Regions from separate parts of the Spartinivicinus poritis genome, predicted to be linked through region 1. Evidence: predicted binding sites of a transcription regulator. Region 1 holds the regulator's gene; the other holds the start of a gene.
What was found. Region 1 encodes PhoB, which activates phosphate uptake and scavenging genes when phosphate is short. Its sites were predicted from a motif close to TGTCATANNNNTGTCANA; they were not measured.
Positions count from the first base shown of each region.

Region 1 (10,586 bases):
TCAGCCTGAGCTGAGTGTTCTTATTCGTTATAATTATTTATCGCCCACTGTATATAAGCAATTTGAGCAAAAATACAACGTAAAAATTAAACTGGTGTATTATAGTAGTGATGATGATAGAAATTTGTTATTGCTGGAAAGTGATGGGCGCGGCGTTGATGTTGTTTGTGTTGATTCTACTTCAGCAACAGCTTATATCGCAAGTGGCTGGATAACCCCGCTTACTGATTTTGAACTAAAAAATACTCAGTATATCGATAGTCATTGGTTAACCCAGCATAATTTGTTAGAAAAATTTGCAGTGCCATATTTTTGGAAAGTATTAGGAATTGCTTTTCATAATGAAAGGTTAAAAGAACCTATTAAGCATTGGAGTAATATTATTAATCCATCCCCTTCGCTTTATAGCAAAATTCTGATGCCACCGACAGCCCATGAAACGGTGGCAATTACTTTGCTTAGTTTAGGCTATTCAGCCAATAGCACCAGTATCAATGCCTTACAAAAAGCAGAATTAACCCTAACTAAACAGCGGCCTTTTGTTTTATGGACAAGTGATATTCGTTACCCCGCTACAGGTTCTATCAACGAAAACTTATGGGTAAGTGCTGTTTATAATGGAGAAGCTTATGCGTTAATGCGTAGTGGCGTACCTATAGAATTTACTATTCCTAGTGAAGGCTCAGTGATGATATTAGATTATTTAGCAGTAGCAGAGGAGTCTGAAAAAAAACAACTAGCAGCTACATTTATCGATTTTCTTAATGAACCGCATAATGCGGCAGAAAATGCTCACTATGTAGCGTACTCCAGCCCAAATGCTGCTGCAAGAGCTTTACTCCCAGAACCAATGCAACAGAGTCCATGGTTATATCCATCCCTTCAAGTAATGCAGAAGCTTGAACTATTATTGCCATTGCCAAGTACTGCAACTAAGAAAATTAGTCAGATTTATTTCCATTTACAATAAGCCGGTTTTTCTTTTGGTTCTTCATGAAGGCCAGAGGCGGCAAACAATTATTAGAGGTGCCCTATGTCTAAAAATGATATGTTCTGCTGAAGTATTCGGGCTAATATACTGAATATAATGTTTTTTAATAGTTATTTTAGTAAATAGTACTTACCAGTATGAAGTTAAGGGCGAAAATAATTCTGTTGCTGATGCCCACGGTAGTTTTACCGGTTCTACTGCTGGGGTTTTTAGCTTATAAGGAAATAAAGCGGCTTTATGAGCATCAAACCCTTGATCAAATGACCCTCAAGATTAAAGAGGTAAAAACCCAGGTTAATCATTTGCAACGGGTGAGTATCGGCAATATCAGTTTATTGGCTTCCACCAATTTGCTAAAGCGGTATTTTCAGTTGGATGAAAATAAGCGCTATCAGCTGCTTTACCGCCCGTTATTACAAGTATTTCAAAATTATCAAAATACGTATTCAGACCACTTTGAAATTCGTTTGCTGTTGCCAGACGGTTATGAGGATGTGCGTTCTACCTGGGAGCCAGTTGTTAACCAAACGGATCAGGAAGGAGGAGAGCCTTGGTTTCGCCGCTTAAAAGAGAGTGATCAGGAAACTCAGGCATTTTTCATGCTACATCCGGATACTCAAAGCCTTACATTATTAGTATCCAAAGCGGTACGGTTAGCTGATCAATCGATTGACCCTTTATTTGCAGAAGCTAAATTACGAGGCTATTTAGTCATCTCAGTAGACACCAGCGAGCTATTGCAATATTTGCAGCAAGCTCGGATTGGTAACAATGGCTATATGTTTTTGGTTGATAACCAGGGGCAGACGTTATATAGCCCAAAACCTGATAAAACAATAATGGATAAAGCGCTATTCAGCCGACTAAAAAACCAAGTTAATGAAACCCTAAAAGCGCCATTTGCGAATGATGAGTCCTACTTGTCGTTAGTGCAACTTGCTGACAATCTGAGTCTTATTGCTGTTTGGCCAGAGGCTGATGTTCATGTAATTACTGAACGGGTTGAAGTAGTAGTGGCGGTAATTACTTTTGGCACGATGTTGGTGGGTGGTTTTTTACTGTATTGGATTTTAAATTCCTTAATTGTTAATCCCATTGTTTATCTCAAACAAGCGGCTTTAGATATTGCTGAAGGCAATATGAAAGTGGCAATTGATACTAGACAAACAGATGAAATTGGTGATTTAGCCAAAGCTTTCAATGATATGCGTGATAGTTTGCGAGAGACGGGTATTGCACTGCATAAAATTGCTTACCAAGATAGCCTTACAGGGCTTTCCAATCGCAACATGTTTATTGAATCGCTAAATCGAACCATAGCGCACTGTAAGCGGCAAAAGCTTTGTTTTGCATTACTCTTTATTGATTTGGATGGGTTTAAGGTAGTCAATGATACATTAGGACATGATGCGGGAGATGATCTACTAAAAACCTTTGCTAATCGACTAAGGCTTTGTTTACGTACAGAAGATTTAATTTCTCGCAATATTGCAGACTTGTCTGATAGTACCCTTGAGCCTGATGAAGGCGTTTCTCGACTGGGTGGAGATGAATTTACTATTTTACTCAATGGTGTAGCCAAAGGAGAGGATGCTAGCCTGGTTGCAGAACGAATTCTAGAGGCTTTATCACATCCATTTATATTAAAAGGGCAGCGTTATCACCTGGGGGCCAGCATAGGTATAACAGTTTATCCTGATGATGGTGAAGAAGCAGGAGAGCTATTAAAGCACGCCGATACAGCAATGTATCATGCTAAGAACTTGGGTAAAAATACTTATCAATTTTACCATAACGCAATGACAACCAAGGCAATGGAGCGCCACGAACTATTAACTGATTTACGTAAAGCCATTGAGCAAGGCCAAATGGTACTTCACTATCAACCACAACTAGAACTTAAATCAGGTGAGTTAATTGGTTGTGAAGCGTTGGTTCGTTGGGAGCATCCAACAAAAGGCTTGATAGCACCTTTACGCTTTATTCCACTCGCTGAGGAGTCTGGTTTAATTGTGCCGTTAGGTGAATGGGTATTAGAAGAAGCTTGCCGCCAAGCAAGGGAGTGGCAGCTGGCGGGTTTTAAGCCTCTTAAAGTGGCAGTAAATGTATCAAATATTCAGTTTAATCGAATGGACATCTGTCAGCTAGTCACAGACAAACTTTCCATAACAGAGTTAGAAGCTAAATACTTATTAATAGAGTTAACTGAAACCAGCATTATGCAATCTGGTGATGTGTCCTTTGAAATGCTTCAGGCTATTAAAGGTCAAGGGGTGGGGATAGCCATGGATGATTTTGGTACAGGCTATTCATCACTGGGTGCGTTAAAAAAACTACCTATTGATAACCTGAAAGTAGATAAAAGCTTCATTGATGAAATTCCTGAGAACAGTGAAAGTAAGGTAATTTTTAAAGCGATTGTGGCAATGACCAAACAGTTTGGTATTAGCCTGACGGCAGAGGGAGTCGAGACGAGCGAGCAGTGTGACTTTCTACAAATCCATGGTTGCGACTTTATTCAGGGGTATTTGCTGAGCAAACCACTCCCTCCAAAAGAAATGGAACAATTTTTGGCTAACCATAGCGAGCCTATGTTGATTAAGTCAGGTTAAGATTTTTAATTGTAGGTAGGTCATTTCAATCAATGGCCATTGACTATTTAGTCTATATTCTCATTAGACGAGCTTTTTGGGTTTAGCCCAAAGGGGCTGACATAACGATGAAAAAAGTAAAGTTATTAGTTGTTGATGATGCATCCTTTATCAGGGACCTGGTAAAAAAAGCAGTGAAAGATCGTTTTCCTCACTTTATTTTTGAGGAGGCGATTAACGGCAAAAAAGCCATGTCCATGCTAGAGAAAAGTGAATACGACTTGGTGTTGTGTGACTGGGAAATGCCAGAGCTGAGCGGCCTGGAGCTATTGCAGTGGATGCGTAACGAGTATCAGTATAATAAAACCCCTTTTATCATGGTAACCAGTCGCGGTGATAAAGAAAATGTTGTCCAAGCGATTCAAGCTGGTGTGAGTGAATATATTGGCAAACCATTCTCTAATGATCAGTTGGTGAAAAAAGTCATTAAAGTGCTATCCAAGCGGCTACCCCGTGATGTATTGGAAGGTAAGGCGACCAAAAGTGCCCTTGAAAGCAGTGTTTCGCAAGGCTCGATATCAGCACTTGGTGCTAAGGCAGTAGGAGGGGCACCAGCTAAGCCTGCGGCTAAAGCTGCCCCTCAACCAGCCCAGTCAGGCTCTGTTGCAGCATTAACAGGAGGTACAACGGCGTCAGCTAAGCCGCAAGCAAGTAAAAAACCAACAAAAGGCCCTGCGCAATTGCGAGTGCATGATAAAACGATTCCTTGTGAAATTCAGGATATCAGCTTAAAAGAAGCAAAAGTGATTGCCAGTCGTGAGCATGGTATTCCTCAGTTGTTGGACACAGCGGTAATAGACTTGCAGCAAAATGATAATGCCGGTGATATAGCCAGAATTAACTGTTTAATCCATACATTACAGGCACCTCAAAAAAATATTAATGCAGAAAATATTGTCATTTCAGTGGTTTTTGTTGATGAAGATCCACAGAAATTTGATTATTTATCGAAGTTTATTGCTTCGGGGTCTGGGAAAAAATACTGGTGATATACTCTTCGCGAATGATTTTTATACCCCTAGGGCACAAGGGCTTTGTTACCGTCGTTCTTCACCCCAGTCATTTAGTTTATCTAAACTCCTGGAGCTTCATCGCTCAGTGGCCTCGCCTAAATAATCCTTCGCTTTGAGTATATACTACTTTATTTTTACACCTAAAAATGATTCATGATGGGTATATGCCCTTCGCTTTAGGCATTATTGTGAATTACGAAATTTTTTAGTTCTTTTAGGGCTTTATTCCACGAGTTCTGGACAATCTTCACTGGCGATCATGGTGGGTGGGAAGTGGCAGATAAAACAGCTGCCTTTACCAAGCTCACTTTGGATTTCTAAGCGAGCGTTATGTCTGATCAGTACGTGCTTCACAATGGCTAGGCCAAGCCCAGTGCCACCAGTGTTAATTGAACGACTGGGATCTGCACGGTAAAACCGCTCAGTAAGGCGTGGGATATGCTTGGGGTCAATACCAATTCCATCATCCATCACGGAGAGATGTCCACCAGAGTCATCTTCCCACCAATGCACATCAATTTGTCCTGCAGCGGGAGTGTACTTGACGCTATTAAAGATCAGGTTAGAGATAGCGCTATGCAACTCTCGATCATGGCCTAGCAGTTTTGCACTTTCTGGACAAACCAGCTGGATATGATGACAACGGTCACCACTGAGCGCTTTGGCATCACTAATAATGTTTGACAAGATCTGCTGTAAGCAAATTGGCTTTAAATCAGCTTGTCGGTCGCTGGTTTCTAGTCGTGATAACAACAGTAAGTCGCTGACCAGATTTTCCATTCGGTCTGATTGTTGCTGCATTTGCTGTAAGGCGCGTATCCAGCGTTCAGGCAAAATATCAGCGTTATCCAGCAAGGTTTCCAGATAACCTCTGATCACTGTCAGGGGGGTTCTTAATTCGTGGGAAACATTTGCCACAAAGTCTTTTCGCATTTGCTCAAGATTATGCAGTCGGGTAATGTCTCGTACTAACAACAAGCGATCATTGCGACCAAACAGGGTAATGTTGAATTGTAAGATGAGCTGGTCATTGATGGGGGAGGGTACTTCCAGCGCTTCTTGATATTCCTTTTTGTCGAAATATTTGAAAAATGCTGGGTCTCTGATTAGGTTTGTGATTAATTGCCCCTGATCTACAGGGCTCTTAAATCCGAGCATGGCTTCTGCAGCTTGGTTCCACCATTCCAGGTTGCCCTGATTGTCAACCATAATCACAGCATCATTAAGCGCTGCAGTAGACTCTTGAACGCGGTCAATCACTGCTTGTAGCCGGGCGCGCGCCTTTTGATCTCGACGCTGTAGCCGGTAGATAGCATCAAATATATCTCCCCAGATACCACGACTTTCTGGTGGCTCTAGGTGATTGTGCTCACTTTCTTGAAGCCAATGGCTGAGGCGAAAAACCTGTAACAGTGTCCAGCTAAGGTATCCCGCTAAGACAATTGCTAAAACCCAGGCCACTTCTCCAATAGCTACTCCAAACAACACACTGACTACTACAGTGATAGCGAGCCGCTGAATAATTTCGCCTTGCCAGTTAACTTTCACCGTTAAGCCTTAGTTGAGAACCTATAGCCAGTGCCTCTAACGGTCTGAATAAAGCGATCATGGCCAGTGCCTAGTGCTTTACGCAGTCGTCTGATATGAACATCAACGGTACGCTCTTCAACGTACACATTGCCGCCCCACACTTGGTCTAATAACTGGCCACGGGTATAGGCTCGCTCTTGATGTGTCATAAAGAACTGCAATAAACGGTACTCAGTAGGTCCCATCTCAGTCGGCTTACCGTTAATGCTAACTCGGTGGCTGATTGGGTCCAGCTCAAGCCCTTCAACCCTGATGGGCTCTTGAGGTTCCTGAGCGCCAGAGCGCCTCAATACTGCTTTCAAACGGGCAACCAGTTCTCTGGGGGAGAATGGTTTGGTGATGTAGTCATCTGCTCCCACTTCCAGGCCCTGAATTTTATTATCTTCTTCGCCTTTGGCGGTTAACATGATGATGGGAATATTGGCCGTAATTTCATCACGGCGAAGCCGTCTAGCCAATTCAATTCCACTGGTTCCTGGTAGCATCCAATCAAGCAAAATTAGATCGGGTTTCTTATCGATCATGATGCTATGCGCATCTTGCGTGTTATCTGCTTCCAGACATTCGTAGCCTGCCATTTCGAGTGCAACTGCAATCATTTCTCGGATGGGGGCCTCATCGTCCACTATGAGTATTTTTTTGCCAACCATTTTCAAGCCTTCTCTCGCTTTCAAGTTGTCAGCAGAGCATTACACAGTCTTTATGTTACATTTGCATGACATTCGTATGGCTCTGCCCTGAAAGTGTTTCCAATCCATGAGTTTTATGACTGTGGCTCAATACCACAGTGAGAAGTTTTCCTAGTTATTACCTACAAATGAAACTAAGAAACAGCACTATCACAAACTATTCCAACAAAGACAAACATGCCTGCCCAGTGATTGTTTAAAAATGCTTTAAAGCATTGGGACCGATCACGATCTTTGATTAAGTACTGCTGATAGATAAACAGCCCAGCCATTAAACCGATGCCAATAAAGAACAGCCAACCACGCTGAAATAAATAGCCTACCCCTGCTAACAAAGCTAGAGTAATTATTTGTAATAAGCCAATCATAAGTTTATCAGCTTTCCCAAATAAAATAGCAGTAGATTTGACGCCTATTTTTAAATCATCATCTCTATCTACCATGGCATAAGCCGTATCGTAGGCAACTGTCCAGGTCAGATTAGCCAAAAACAGTAACCAGATAGCATGGTTTAGCTCTCCAGTTTGAGCAGTATAGGCCATAGGAATCGACCAGGAAAAAGCAGCCCCTAATACAATTTGTGGGAAATGAGTGTAGCGCTTCATAAAGGGGTAGCAAATCGCTAAAGCCAAGGCACCAAAGCTCAGTAAAATAGTCAGCTGATTAGTAAATAACACCAGTACCAGCGCAATTGTACAAAGTGCTACAAAGCAGCCAATTGCTTCCTTAAGCGTTAGCTCACCAGTAACCAGTGGCCGACTTTGAGTACGTTTAACATGGCCATCAAAGTGACGATCAGCAATATCGTTGATTACACAGCCTGCGCTGCGCATTACTGTGACACCTAAGCAAAAAATAATAATCAGGTGCCAATCTGGCAGACCATCAGCAGCTAGCCACAAGCTCCAAAGGGTTGGCCAAAGCAATAGGTAAAGACCAATAGGGCGGTTTAAACGGGTGATACTCAGCAATGCATTGAGTTTGTCAGAAGAGCTACTGGTTATTTCCATCCTGTTAGTCACTATCAATAAGCATGATTATGTTAGTTGTTGCAGTGAAAAAATCGTCGGCAAAAATAGTTCACTTACCGCTAGCTGCCGCTGGTTAATGATAAAAACCGATTGCCTGCCCCAACAGTCTTGATTAATAGCTGAGTGCGCTATTGTTGAGGGCATGGGTAATGCCTGCAGCTGCTCATGACTAAAGTGAGCATACTGAAAGTTTGGGTTACGTTTGCTACTGGCATGAGTAAATAATAACTTGCCTAGTGGCTCTGTATCGAGACTGAGTAGTGGTTGACAGCTTAGCAAGCCGGTAAATGCTGGTATCACAGTACGTGCATAGATTACTGGCTGCTGGCAGACACACAGAATCACTTCACGAATAAATGCTGACTGCTGCTCTGGAATACCCAACTGCTTTTGTTCAGAAAGAAGTGCAGGCTGCCACTGTTGGCTGATCAGCTTGACTGATAGGGATTGAAAGGTATCCTGCAAGCGTTGTGAGAGAGAACCCGTGAATGTCAGCCAGTCATGCCAGGGTGCAGGTATGTTAAGATGAGGCTGCCACTGAGCAGTTTCAAAGATAGATAATGCGCTCACAATGAAGTTTTTACTTAATACTGATTAGTTGTCTGGCGCGCAGAATGCGATATCTTGCTATCAGTTGCAAGTTTTGAATAGAAGGGTACCTCTCATAATTGCTTGCTGCCCTAGTGAACTATAACTGATTAGCCCTTATTAGTGGGTGAGGAGCCTGACATATGAAAAAATGGCAATGTGTAGTTTGTGGATTTATTTATGATGAGGCGGAAGGCTGGCCAGAAGAAGGAATAGCCCCTGGTACCCGCTGGGAAGATGTGCCAGAAGACTGGTTATGTCCAGACTGTGGTGTGAGTAAGCTGGATTTTGAAATGATTGCAATTGGTTAGTATTTGCTTGCTAATGGTTAGGTGTAGTTGTTAGTTAAATGTAATCAAACGCTTCCGTTTTTACGATCTGAAATAAATTATAAAATAGCCGACTTATTTGAAAAAATTTGCTAGGGTGAACGTTTGTTTAAACTTCATCAATAATCAACAGCTATCAAAAATTGAAAAAATAAGTAGTAAAGTAAGTGATAACTGTAAATATAGCTTAAAAAATAAATATAAGAAACACAGAGTTTTAATCGATACGCAATAAATAAGAAATAAAAACAATTGGTGTATAAGTAAAACACCTTTCTGACTGATCAGACATATTAAAAGGCAGTTGCAGGCTATTATTGCGCAACTAATTCTGATAATCAGTAAGCCTAATAAGTAACAGTCTGTTCTAGGATCTGTTTCCATTTGCCTGAAATATCGCTTAACAGCAATTTTCATACAAATAGCAGCAGGCCTAAACTTGTACTTTTCTTCAACGTGCACTGAATAACTATTGAGTTAGGGGGGAACCATGCGCAAACCAGATCTTGTTGCCGCAATAGCTGATAAAGCAGATTTAACTAAAGAGCAGGCAGGTCAGGTATTAACATCCATTCTTGATGAAATTACCCATGCCCTTAATCGACAAGATAAAGTAACGCTTATTGGGTTTGGTACTTTTGAGCAACGTCACCGTGGTGCCAGAACAGGAAAAAATCCACAAACAGGTGAAACGATAGAAATTAAAGCCAGTAATACGGTTGCATTTAAGCCAGGTAAAGCGTTTAAGGATGTGGTTAATGGATAACTAACCTGGGTGGTCTTATAACCAGCCATAGGAGTGGCTATGAAATTTAGGTTACTGCTCTGGATGATGGGTTTTTTGATGGCTAGAGCTAGTAAAAAAGAACAAAAAATGCGAGAAAAAATAGCTGACAAACAGCTTAGCTTTCAAATTAAAACCCGTGATGGTCATGTTGCCAGGCATTTTATTGTAAGTAATGGCTTAATTAAGAGTCATGCAGGAGAATGCGAAACACCAGCTTTTACCCTGGAGTTTGCTGATCCCAATACAGGTTTTACTACATTTACTGCTGCAAATGCCCAAGAGGCATTTATGAAGGCAATTCAAAAACAAACCTTGAGAATTACTGGAGATACCAAGGAAGTGATGTGGTTTCAAGGGTTAACTAAATACTGGATGCCGAAGGGTAAAAAGAAGCAGTCCTAGGTGGCTAGAAAGTGAGATTTTCAGGCTAAGCTGTGACAGGCTCAGCGGGTAATGCTGGCCTGTTGTTTTAAGATGAAGTCAAATTAGCGGTTGGTATTTTTTACGACACGATGACTTCATTGCCAAAACTCATCATAGCCCTGGTGTTGGTGGTTTGTATCAGCTTGGTCAGCTTTCCCTACTTGATGTATTGGTATGGTTTGCTGCAGTTGCCTGAGCTTCCAAAGCCTGTGGCAACTAAATCTTTATCTGCTCCAGCTAAGGCAAGTGTTTGGCGACACTATAATGGCAAAGGGCAAGCCCATGTTAAGCCTTTTGGCCCTTACGATTATTTAGAAATTTTAACCTGTATTGCCAACATCCCCAGTACAGATGAAAAGCCAGTTGTAATCTCCAGCTGTTATCAGCAGTTTCCTGGGTTTGAGCATGTTATGAGCCTGGTTGAACAGTCGATGGGAAAGCCTTTGAAGAAAAATGCAAATGCCAGAGCTTCCAAGTCGAGCCAAGTGCAAGGG
Region 1 covers NZ_JAPMOU010000006.1:45,533-56,118, forward strand. The annotation lists gene ORQ98_RS06835 (ABC transporter substrate-binding protein) at 1-970, shown strand, start outside; gene ORQ98_RS06840 (EAL domain-containing protein) at 1,129-3,603, shown strand; gene ORQ98_RS06845 (response regulator) at 3,711-4,631, shown strand; gene phoR (phosphate regulon sensor histidine kinase PhoR) at 4,878-6,203, opposite strand; gene phoB (phosphate regulon transcriptional regulator PhoB) at 6,206-6,895, opposite strand; gene ubiA (4-hydroxybenzoate octaprenyltransferase) at 7,069-7,944, opposite strand; gene ORQ98_RS06865 (chorismate--pyruvate lyase family protein) at 7,972-8,535, opposite strand; gene ORQ98_RS06870 (rubredoxin) at 8,697-8,864, shown strand; gene ORQ98_RS06875 (HU family DNA-binding protein) at 9,373-9,648, shown strand; gene ORQ98_RS06880 (SCP2 sterol-binding domain-containing protein) at 9,688-10,071, shown strand; gene ORQ98_RS06885 (hypothetical protein) at 10,182-10,586, shown strand, end outside.

Region 2 (10,586 bases), on a different contig from region 1:
TATTGATTCATCTGTGCGCTGAAAAGGCTCGTCGATACGGTGTTTAGATCGAAACGCTAAAGGATGTTTTTCAGCGCCAACACACACATTATGTACTGCTTCTATAGTTTGTACTGGATACAACCCTGCTGCCGTTTCTGCTGAAAGCATGACAGCATCGGTGCCATCTAAAACAGCATTGGCTACATCAGATACTTCGGCCCGAGTTGGCATAGGGTTGCTGATCATTGACTCCATCATTTGAGTCGCTGTAATCGCAATTTTATTTAAGGTGCGAGCACGTTCAATAATATGCTTTTGCACGGCAACCAATTGGGCATTACCAATTTCAACACCTAAATCACCACGGGCAACCATTACCCCTTCAGATGATTTAATAATACCATCTAAAATTTCATCGTCATTTACTGCTTCAGCTCTTTCAATTTTGGCAATTAAGCCAGCGCTTGAGCCTGCTTCTTTAAGAAGCTGTCGCGCTTCTTCCATATCTTCAGCAGAGCGTGGAAAGGAAACCGCTACATAATCGACGCCAATTTTTGCTGCCGTTTTAATATCTTGCTTATCTTTTTCAGTTAAAGCTTTTGCTGATAAGCCGCCACCTTGGCGATTAATACCTTTGTTATTAGATAATGGACCACCAATAATGACTTTGGTGATGACTTCGTGAGCGGTAACACCTGTTACTTCAAGCTCAATACGGCCGTCGTCTAATAATAAAATATCACCAGGTTTTGAGTCGGCGACTAATGCTTTGTATTCAATACCAACTCGTTCTTCAGTGCCTGCTTCTTTATCTAACTTGGCATCTAAGATAAAAGTATCGTCATTTTTTAATTCTATTTTTTTGTTTTTAAAACGAGAAATACGAATTTTTGGCCCTTGCAAATCACCTAAAATTGCAACAAACGCTTGTTGACGGGCAGCCGCCTCACGAACCCGCTGGGCGCGTTCAATGTGGTCCTGGGCTTCTCCATGGGAGAAGTTTAAACGAACAACATTGACCCCAGCTGCGATCATCTGTTCTAACGTTTCAATCTCGCTAGAGGAAGGACCAAGGGTTGCTACAATTTTAGTTCTGCGAATCATCAGGTAATCTTCTACAGGCTATCGTCTAATTTATGCAGGTGCATTAATTAAAGCTAAGGTGTTATCGAGCATTCGATTAGAGAAGCCCCACTCGTTGTCGTACCAAGCCATTACTTTTACCAGCTGGCCGTTTACCCGAGTTTGGGTAGAGTCGAAAGTGGCTGAGGCTGTGCTGTGATTAAAGTCGATAGACACCAATTTAATATCGTTATAATCCAGAATAGTTGAAGCTTCGCTTGCTGCTTTCATTATGCTGTTAACCTCTTCAATAGAGGTGGCACGGCTGGCAACAAAGTTCAAATCGACAAGTGAAACATTAATGGTGGGTACCCGCACGGCTTGTCCATCCAGTTTGCCATTAAGTTCAGGCAACACTAACCCAACGGCTGCGGCAGCACCGGTTTTGGTTGGAATCATAGATTGAGTCGCGGAACGTGCACGGTACATATCTGAGTGATAGACATCAGATAAATTTTGGTCATTGGTATAGGCATGAATAGTGGTCATCAGGCCTGACTCAATCCCAATTTTGTCATTTAATGCTTTGGCTACAGGCGCTAAACAGTTTGTAGTGCAAGATGCACTGGAAATAATTTGATGAGACTGGCGTAATATGTCGTGATTAACACCATATACGATGGTGGCATCTACATCTTTACCTGGTGCAGAGATAATGACTTTTTTGGCACCTGCTTGTAGGTGAGCGGCGGCTTTTTCTCTACTGGTAAACAGGCCTGTGCACTCATAAACCACATCAACATTTAATGAGCTCCAATCCAACTTGGCTGGGTCACGCTCTGAGCTGATACGAATGGTATCACCATTAACCTGCATAGCGTTGCCTGCTGTTTTTACTTCACCAGCAAAGCGACCATGAACGCTGTCAAAACGGGTTAGGTGGGCATTGATTTCTGCATCGCCTAAATCATTAATTGCAACGACTTGGATTCGGTCTCGATAGCCATTTTCGTACAGAGCACGCAAGATATTACGACCGATACGACCATAACCATTAATGGCAACACGAATGGTCATTTAAACCTCCTAACAAGCTGATACAAGCCACATTACCATGTACTTTTTAAATAAACGTTCACATAACAGGCGACTCTTGCCAAATTTATGAGAAAATAAAAAGAAGACTCTTATTCTGTTTGTTTGGTAATATTACAAATAAAAATTCCAGTTAACAAGCTGGAATGCTGAAATAAATTTAAAAAGTTATGTAATATTACAATATTTGCTAGGAACGAAAGCCCATATCCTATGCTTCGGGAAAAAAGATGAGGAGGCCCCATGCACCCAGTAGTAGATAACGTAACCCGTAGGGTTATCGAGAGAAGTCGTCGCTCTCGGCAAGCCTACCTGCAAGCGATGAAGCATGCGGAGCAAAAGGGCCCTCATCGAGGGGTATTGTCTTGTGGTAATTTAGCCCACGGCTTTGCTGCCTGTTCTGGTGGAGACAAGCAGGCACTTAAGATGATGAATCAGGCCAATATAGGGATTATTTCGTCATATAACGACATGTTGTCTGCACACCAGCCTTTGGAGGTATTTCCTGAGCTAATTAAACAAGCTGCCCATGATGTTGGTTCGGTGGCTCAGTTTGCTGGTGGGGTACCGGCGATGTGTGATGGGGTGACTCAAGGCCAGCCGGGTATGGAGCTAAGCCTATTCAGTCGTGATGTGATTGCAATGGCTACTGCAGTAGCCCTTTCCCACAATATGTTTGATGCAGCTCTGTGCCTGGGGGTATGCGACAAGATTGTGCCTGGCTTATTTATAGGTGCCTTACGCTTTGGTCATTTACCTGTGATATTTGTACCAGCAGGCCCAATGCCATCAGGTTTGCCAAATAAGGAAAAAGCTCGAATTCGCCAATTGTTTGCTGAAGGTAAAGTCGGTAGAGAAGAATTACTTGAAGCGGAATCTCAGTCTTACCATGGCCCAGGCACTTGTACCTTCTACGGAACAGCTAATAGTAACCAGCTGCTAGTTGAAGTGATGGGCTTACACTTGCCAGGAGCATCCTTTATTAATCCTAATACTCCGCTACGTGATGAGCTGACAAAAGAAGCGACTCGACAAGCGGCTCGAATTACTGCATTAGGTAGTGATTTTACACCAATGTATCAGGTGGTATCTGAAAAGACGATTATCAATGCTGTGGTGGCATTGCTGGCGACTGGTGGCTCAACTAACCACACCATGCATTTAGTTGCGATGGCAGCAGCAGCAGGGGTAAACATAACCTGGGATGATTTTTCAGAACTCTCTTCGGTGGTGCCTTTATTAACCAAGATATATCCCAATGGTCAGGCAGATATTAATCATTTTCAGGCAGCTGGGGGGATGGCTTTTTTAATACGTGAATTGTTAGATAGTGGCTTGCTTCATGATGATGTCACAACTGTAGTTGGCAAAGGGCTTCGTCAATACACGCAAGAACCTTTCTTGGATGGGGATAAGTTAGTGTGGCGAGATGGAGTGGAGGAAACTCATGATGCGGAGGTACTAAGACCTGCAGCAAATCCATTTAGCCCGGAAGGTGGTTTAAAACTATTAAATGGCAATATAGGCCGTGGTGTGATCAAAGTGTCGGCCGTCGCTAAGGATAATCAAATAGTTGAAGCCCCCGTGGTAATTTTCCATGATCAAAATGATTTAGCTGAAGCCTTTAAACGCGGAGAACTGGAAAGAGACTTTATTGCTGTGGTGCGCTTTCAAGGGCCACAGGCGATTGGCATGCCAGAACTACATAAACTGACGCCTTATTTGGGTGTATTGCAAGATAAGGGATTTAAAGTCGCATTAGTTACTGATGGCCGAATGTCAGGTGCTTCTGGTAAAGTGCCGGCAGCTATTCATGTGTATCCTGAAGCTGCCCAAGGTGGACCAATTGCCAAACTGCGGGAAGGCGATGTTATACGTTTAAATGCAGAAACCGGAGAGTTGACTGCATTAGTCGATGATCAAGAATGGCTGCAGCGTACAGCAGTTGAGGTGGATTTATCCAACTCTCACCAAGGCATGGGCCGAGAGCTGTTCGGTCAAATGCGAGCGTTTGCCGGTGGTGCTGAACAGGGTGCTTCAGTGTTTGGTTTTGCGAATGAGGAAGTTAAATGAACCAACCAATTGTCGTTGGTGATATTGGGGGCACAAACGCCCGGTTTGCCATGGTATTAGATGGGGGTGTGCAGCCTGAGTTAATCGAAGTGCTGCCCTGCGCAGACTATAACAATATGCCAGATGCGTTAGCTGATTATTTAGCATTGGTGGGCAATCCCGATGTCAAACAAGCTTGTTTATCCTTTGCTTGTCCTATTCATCAAGACCGAATTAAAATGACCAATAACCATTGGGATTTTTCACAGTCAGCTGTGCAGCAGCAATTTGGTTTTGATTCATTTAAGGTAATTAATGATTTTACGGCACTTGCCTTATCAGTACCTTATTTAACTAACGATGAATTAATGCAAATAGGCGGCGGTGAAGCTGTTGCAAATAAAACTAAATTGGTGATTGGTCCGGGCACAGGGCTAGGTATGGCAGGATTAGCTTCAACCAGCAGTGGTTGGTTAGCATTATCCGGCGAAGGCGGCCATGTGGATTTTGCCCCCCGCAATCGCTTTGAAATGGATGTTCTGGAATTTTTCTTAAAAAAGTATCCACGCGTATCAGTTGAAAGACTGCTATGTGGTGCCGGCTTGGTGGATTTATATGAAGCCCATTGCCAATTAAACAAAGTACCTGTTAAGCAGCAGTCAGCAGCTGATATATCATCCATAGCATTAAGTGATGAAAACTCAATAGAGCATCAAGTACTAGCCCATTTCTGTAATTTGTTGGGTGCTGCTGCAGGTAATGCAGCGCTTATCTTGGGAGCAGAAGGGGGCGTTTACATAATGGGTGGTATTATTCCACGCTTTAAAGATTTTTTTGCTGCGAGTCAATTTAGGCAATCATTTGAAAATAAAGGGCGGTTACAAAGCTACGCAGAAAAAATACCTACTTATTTAGTATTAAGTGAATATCCTGGGTTAGTGGGAGCGGCTGCGGCACTTAATAATAGTTATATTTCCTGATTAAAGGTGTCCTACAGTTTGTGTTAGCTCAGAAGATAAATTTCGCTGGGCTAACTAAAAGTAGCTATTGTTCTTTGATAGATGTTTGTTGTTTTAATAGCGCTTTTATTTCAGTTAACTCTTTTTCTAGCTTTTCAATCTGAGCCCGACTGGCAGGTGTACCACCTTCTTCTGTTTCACCATGAGATTCAGCGCGAAATTTTTCTTGCTCTTGGCTCATTACATCTAAGATCGTATCTACCATCATATTTAAAAATACAAAGGCAGTTAAGAAAATAAACGTTAGATAATACAGCCAACTGTGCAAGCGTGTCTGGGAAAGGAGCAGTGTAACTACAATAGTTCAGGTGTCGTTAATAAATTGGTGTAAATATTGGTGTTGAGAAGGTGTTGTTGTGTTGGAATGCTGGAATCACTGTTGAAAAGTGAGCACTTAAAATTATCTTAATGTCATTTTTTGTCATAATTGATCTTCATAAAACCATTGTTATTATAATGCCTTGGTGTAGGATTGCCTGCCAAAGCAATTCTGTTGGATATACTTGCTTGTTAGGTAATAGGCATTCTAATAATAAGGTAAATGTAATTGAACGAAAACTCATCAACTGTATTTGAAAGAAAAAAATGTAATATAGAGTATTTAGTAATACAATTAATTCAAGGTGAAAAATTTAATGCTACAAACAGGCTTAAAAGTGAGTTAATTGCTTTGAAGCTTAAAGGAAAACTAAGAGAAGATATCCCTATAGAATGGGCATTGTCTATGATTGACTCAGTCATAACTGTTGCAAAAAACTGTTTAAACACTGGTAGTTTTGAGTTAGAGGTAGTTGAAAGTCTAACATTGAATTGCATTTACTCAATGCTAATAAATGAAAACAGATCTGATTGATATTCGCTCAATATCTTCAAAAAGAGTAGGTGTTTATACTTAAATTGTCTTATATTTGTTGAAAATGTTACATTCACGTGACATTTTGTTAATATTATTTGAAAATAATAAGTTTACTTATCTCCAATTATTTATATGACTAAAAGATTTGTTATGAAAGAAAAATTGGTCTTGTTATTTGTTGGTTTAATTTTGCTGAGTGGTTGTAGTAGTCAATGGTTAAGAAATGCAGTTGGTGGTCTGCCAAAGGGTATCTACACATTTTATGCTTATAAGGATGGTCAGGTTATTGCGTCGGAAGAACACCATATTGAAGATAAGTTTAATCTTGGTAGCAAAATTACCAAAATGTGTGAAAAATATCCAGTTGCCGATCTTGCAAAAACTAAAAATCCTGAAGGAGCATTTGTAAGTCGATATCCTTGTAATGCTAATTAGATTAGTATTTATGGCATAAAATAATAATCTTGATAGGGGCAGTAACCTATGATGTTTAAAGGAGCCTTTATCTGTATCCTTCACCAGCTTAATGTAATCTGATAGAACTAGAAGATGTCTGCCTGCTGTTGAGTGTTATATCAAAGTAGTCAGCATTTGAGTAATTAATAATGTGGTTGTATAGAATTAAACTAGCTATCATTAGTAATTTAATGGTAGTACTGACAGTTCAGGCTGCACCTGAGAATTATACTTTTAAAGTATATAATTTAACGCCTTATGAATTAAGTGTTATACGCTCTCCCTGTAAAGAAAAGCAATTAGATCTTGATAAGGTTAAATTAAAACGTAGTGATTTTGCTAAGAGAATAGAATCAAGTGAAATTGCTGCATTAATAGGTTCTCCTAATCGTACATATAATAGCTTTGAAGACATTATAAAAGAAAAAGTACTAAACGAAGTTGCAGATTATTCTCCTAATAATAAATCTAACTCACTAATTACTAAAGTGATTCAGCCATGTAAAAATGGCCAGTTTAAGGTGCATGTAGGCTATACGTTATTCAATGCAGAAAAAGATGGATATCAGATGGGAGGAACAATTACTGATATAAGAAAGACATGCAATGATAAAAATACATGTTATAAAAAAATCAACCAGCACAAAAAAAATACATTGATAAAAGCTGGATTCAATCTTTAAATTTGTTTTGTGCAACAGTAAAAATAAAGCCAAAGCAAGAAATTATATCAAATAAAGAAATATCACTATTTTATCTCCAGCAAGTCAACTGTTCAGAATTAAACTCAATATAGACGAAAAATAATAACGAACCCTTCAATTAAAGATTTAGTAGGTCATAGCGTACACTTTAATAACTTCACACTTAAAGTGTACGTTGGATGGACGAATATCTACCACAATAAGTACAAATATCTATTAAGTTCAGAATTTATTGTGTAATTAAACATCTTTTAAGAATGTAAATATAATTAATGCCAAGTTAAATAATAATCTTCTTTCTTGTTGATTACCCTCTATATTTTTCTTTGTAAATAGGTAAATATTTTATTGACTTTTACCTTTGGAGTGTAATACCCATTACAATAAATACAATACTAATTTACTGTTTAAATTCTAGCGTGAGAGGCAAGGCGTGTAATAATAGGGTGCTCGGTAAGATTAAATAAATGGGTACTTAATGCCATTTTTTATCATAATTGATCATCAGAAAAGTACAAAGTTTCTTAGTTATTTATATAAAATAGTTTTTTCAATTTACATTAATAGGCTTCTAAAATCATGAAGATACATATCAAAAACCTATTTTTAGGTTCGCTTTTATTTATTCAGGCTGTTTTTTCATATGGGGTTGAGGATAAGCAATTATTAAGCATTTTCAATAAATATAATGTAAATGGTACATTGGTTATATCGTCCACTGATGGAAAAAAAGTGTACATACATAATGAATCTAGAGCAAAAAAAAATTATTTACCTGCATCAACATTCAAAATCCCTAATACACTAATTGGTCTTGCAGAGGGGGCTATAAATCCTGATGGTCATGTATTTTTATGGGATGGAAAAGATAAAGGATGGAAGATATGGAATCAAAATCATACATTACAGTCTGCATTATCCAATTCATGTATATGGTGTTATCAAGAGGTAGCTCAAGATGTTGGGAGATTGCAGTATCGGTATCACTTAAAAAAAATGAACTATGGTAATAGAGAGTTAGGCAATTTAACGACGTTTTGGTTAGATGGAAAGTTACGAATCAATGCATATCAACAAATTGAGTTTCTAAAAAAATTATATTCTGAAAGACTGCCATACTACAAAAAATATCAGAAAAAAACTAAGAAGATTATGCTTAATGAAAGTAATCCATCATATAAACTATATGGAAAAACAGGTTGGGTAATGAAAAATGGAAAAGGGATAGACATAGGCTGGTATGTTGGTTTCCTAGAGAAGGATAATCAAACATGGTTTTTTGCAATAAATATAGATCTAATGAAAGATAGTCAACGAAAACTAAGAAAACAGATTATAAAAGAAGCATTACATGTTAAAAGAATTATATAATTTATTTGTATTTATTGGATCATATGATAAAGAATCAGTCATGAATTATTGTTATGATAAACCAGAGCTAAGTTTATATCCAGGTTATGTTGAAGTTAAAGCACAAAGCTGTTTACAAAATTCAGAGAATAATTACCAGACGCAAGATTTTAATTTAAAAAAATGGTGTGGAGGATTTAGGACTAAAAGTAGCTGTGAGAAATATACTATCTATGAGCAGCCTCTGTGCAAGTGGCAGTAATAGGTTCTGAGCTATATAATTTTCATAAGCCTAACTGGTAAAAAATTGTTATAAACGCTTTTTATGATATTGATTGCTTTAATATTTATGTGTTTTTAACGTTATATATACCCAATGTGAAGGGTTTTTAGGGCTAGCCTACAGCAGTGAGGCTAGCAATAATAGCATTAATTGATAAAACAGCGTTATTGGTAAGCCATCAAGTGACGAGTTCCAGTAGCACTTTTATATCCATTAAAGTCGCTACCGCAAGTCTTACAGTAGTAGACTTGTCCCCATGAGCCTATATTAATAAGTGATTGGGGTGACAGTTAAATGCTCCTAGGCAACTACTCCTGCATTGCCCTAATACATGACATCCATGTCATAATGCATTAACTGCATTCACACCATCCTTGGTGATTAGGAACGAAGATAACAAAACCTAAAAATGATTCGATACGGGTATAAATTCACAATGGATGAATCACTATCACCAGCGTAAAGTGATTGAAATGCTTAATCATGCGTTCACAAAAGTATTACCAGTCTCTTCTGATCCGGATAAAAGAGATTTTATTGATCAGCAGTACCTGGTAGCAAAAAAAAGAAAAAAAATAGTGAAAGCAAGATTGGGAGTTTTTTTAAAGCCAGTAGTCAATTGGGGACAGGGATTATCCAAACCTGTCATAGAGGATTTTCAAACAGCCAAATTGAATAAATTATTATTACTGACACCCAGTTGGACCTCAGCTTTTTATCATCCAGAGGCTGTCATAGCGGCAAAACAGGCTGGCTACTTAATAAGCACCTATGATTCGTATAATACAGCAATACCGATGGGGGTAAATGATAATTGGCTGACTGCTCAGATACCTAGCCAGTTACGGGAAAACTGTGGCATTGTTAAGAAAGATGGATATAAAAAAATGGGCTATAAAGGAAAAGGAGTATATACCAATCCAAGTTGTATGCAAACTTACTATCAGCAACGTACTGCTAAAATCATGCACTATGGTGGTTTTAATAGTTTATTTTTGGACGCTGATGCCACTGGAATGCTTTATGAGGATTACCATTCTAAACGTTTACACTCCCAGTCTACCATGGCAAAAGGATTTAATTATCGCTTGCAGTGGTTTGTGGATCAATATCAACTACCATTAGGCTCTGAAGATGGTAATGCAATTAATACGTCGTCAATAGTATTTGCTCATGGAATTCAAACTACAGGTTTTGGTTGGCGTGATCCAGACATGCGTAAAAATAAACAATCACCATATTATCTTGGTACTTGGTGGCCAAATGACGAGCCGCAGGTTTTCTTTAAGCCAGCTCAAGTCAAAATGCTTTATAAAAATTTATTGTTTGCGCCCGAGTATAAACTGCCGTTATATCAGGCCGTGTTTCATGATGCTGTTATTAATGGCTACCATTGGGGGGCAGACAGTTTAAAATTTTCCGATGTGAAAGTGGTACGTGATTTAACCGCGATGTTATATAACACACCGCCAATGTTGCATATTAGTCGTAATAGCTTACGAAAGCGGTTGCCTGCTTTAAAACACTATGCGAAAGGATTTCAGATAGCTCATGAAAAACTTTGGGATAAGGCTTTAGTGAAATTTCTTGACTTAACTAAAAGTCGACAAGTACAACAAACAACCTTTAGTGATGGCTCCACGATTACCGCCAATTTTAGCAGTAAAGATTATTTATTAAACAAAAAAGTAGTGAAGCCTAATACAGTGATGATTCATTTTAGTGAC
Region 2 covers NZ_JAPMOU010000004.1:182,335-192,920, reverse strand. The annotation lists gene pyk (pyruvate kinase) at 1-1,086, opposite strand, end outside; gene gap (type I glyceraldehyde-3-phosphate dehydrogenase) at 1,117-2,121, opposite strand; gene edd (phosphogluconate dehydratase) at 2,383-4,212, shown strand; gene ORQ98_RS05205 (glucokinase) at 4,209-5,171, shown strand; gene ORQ98_RS05200 (hypothetical protein) at 5,236-5,418, opposite strand; gene ORQ98_RS05195 (hypothetical protein) at 5,758-6,063, shown strand; gene ORQ98_RS05190 (hypothetical protein) at 6,217-6,501, shown strand; gene ORQ98_RS05185 (hypothetical protein) at 6,672-7,205, shown strand; gene blaOXA (class D beta-lactamase) at 7,806-8,597, shown strand; gene ORQ98_RS05175 (hypothetical protein) at 8,578-8,838, shown strand; gene ORQ98_RS05170 (glycoside hydrolase) at 9,300-10,586, shown strand, end outside.
Region 2: a site for PhoB is predicted at 9,201-9,218, ahead of ORQ98_RS05170 (glycoside hydrolase). Genes of this name have one in related genera too.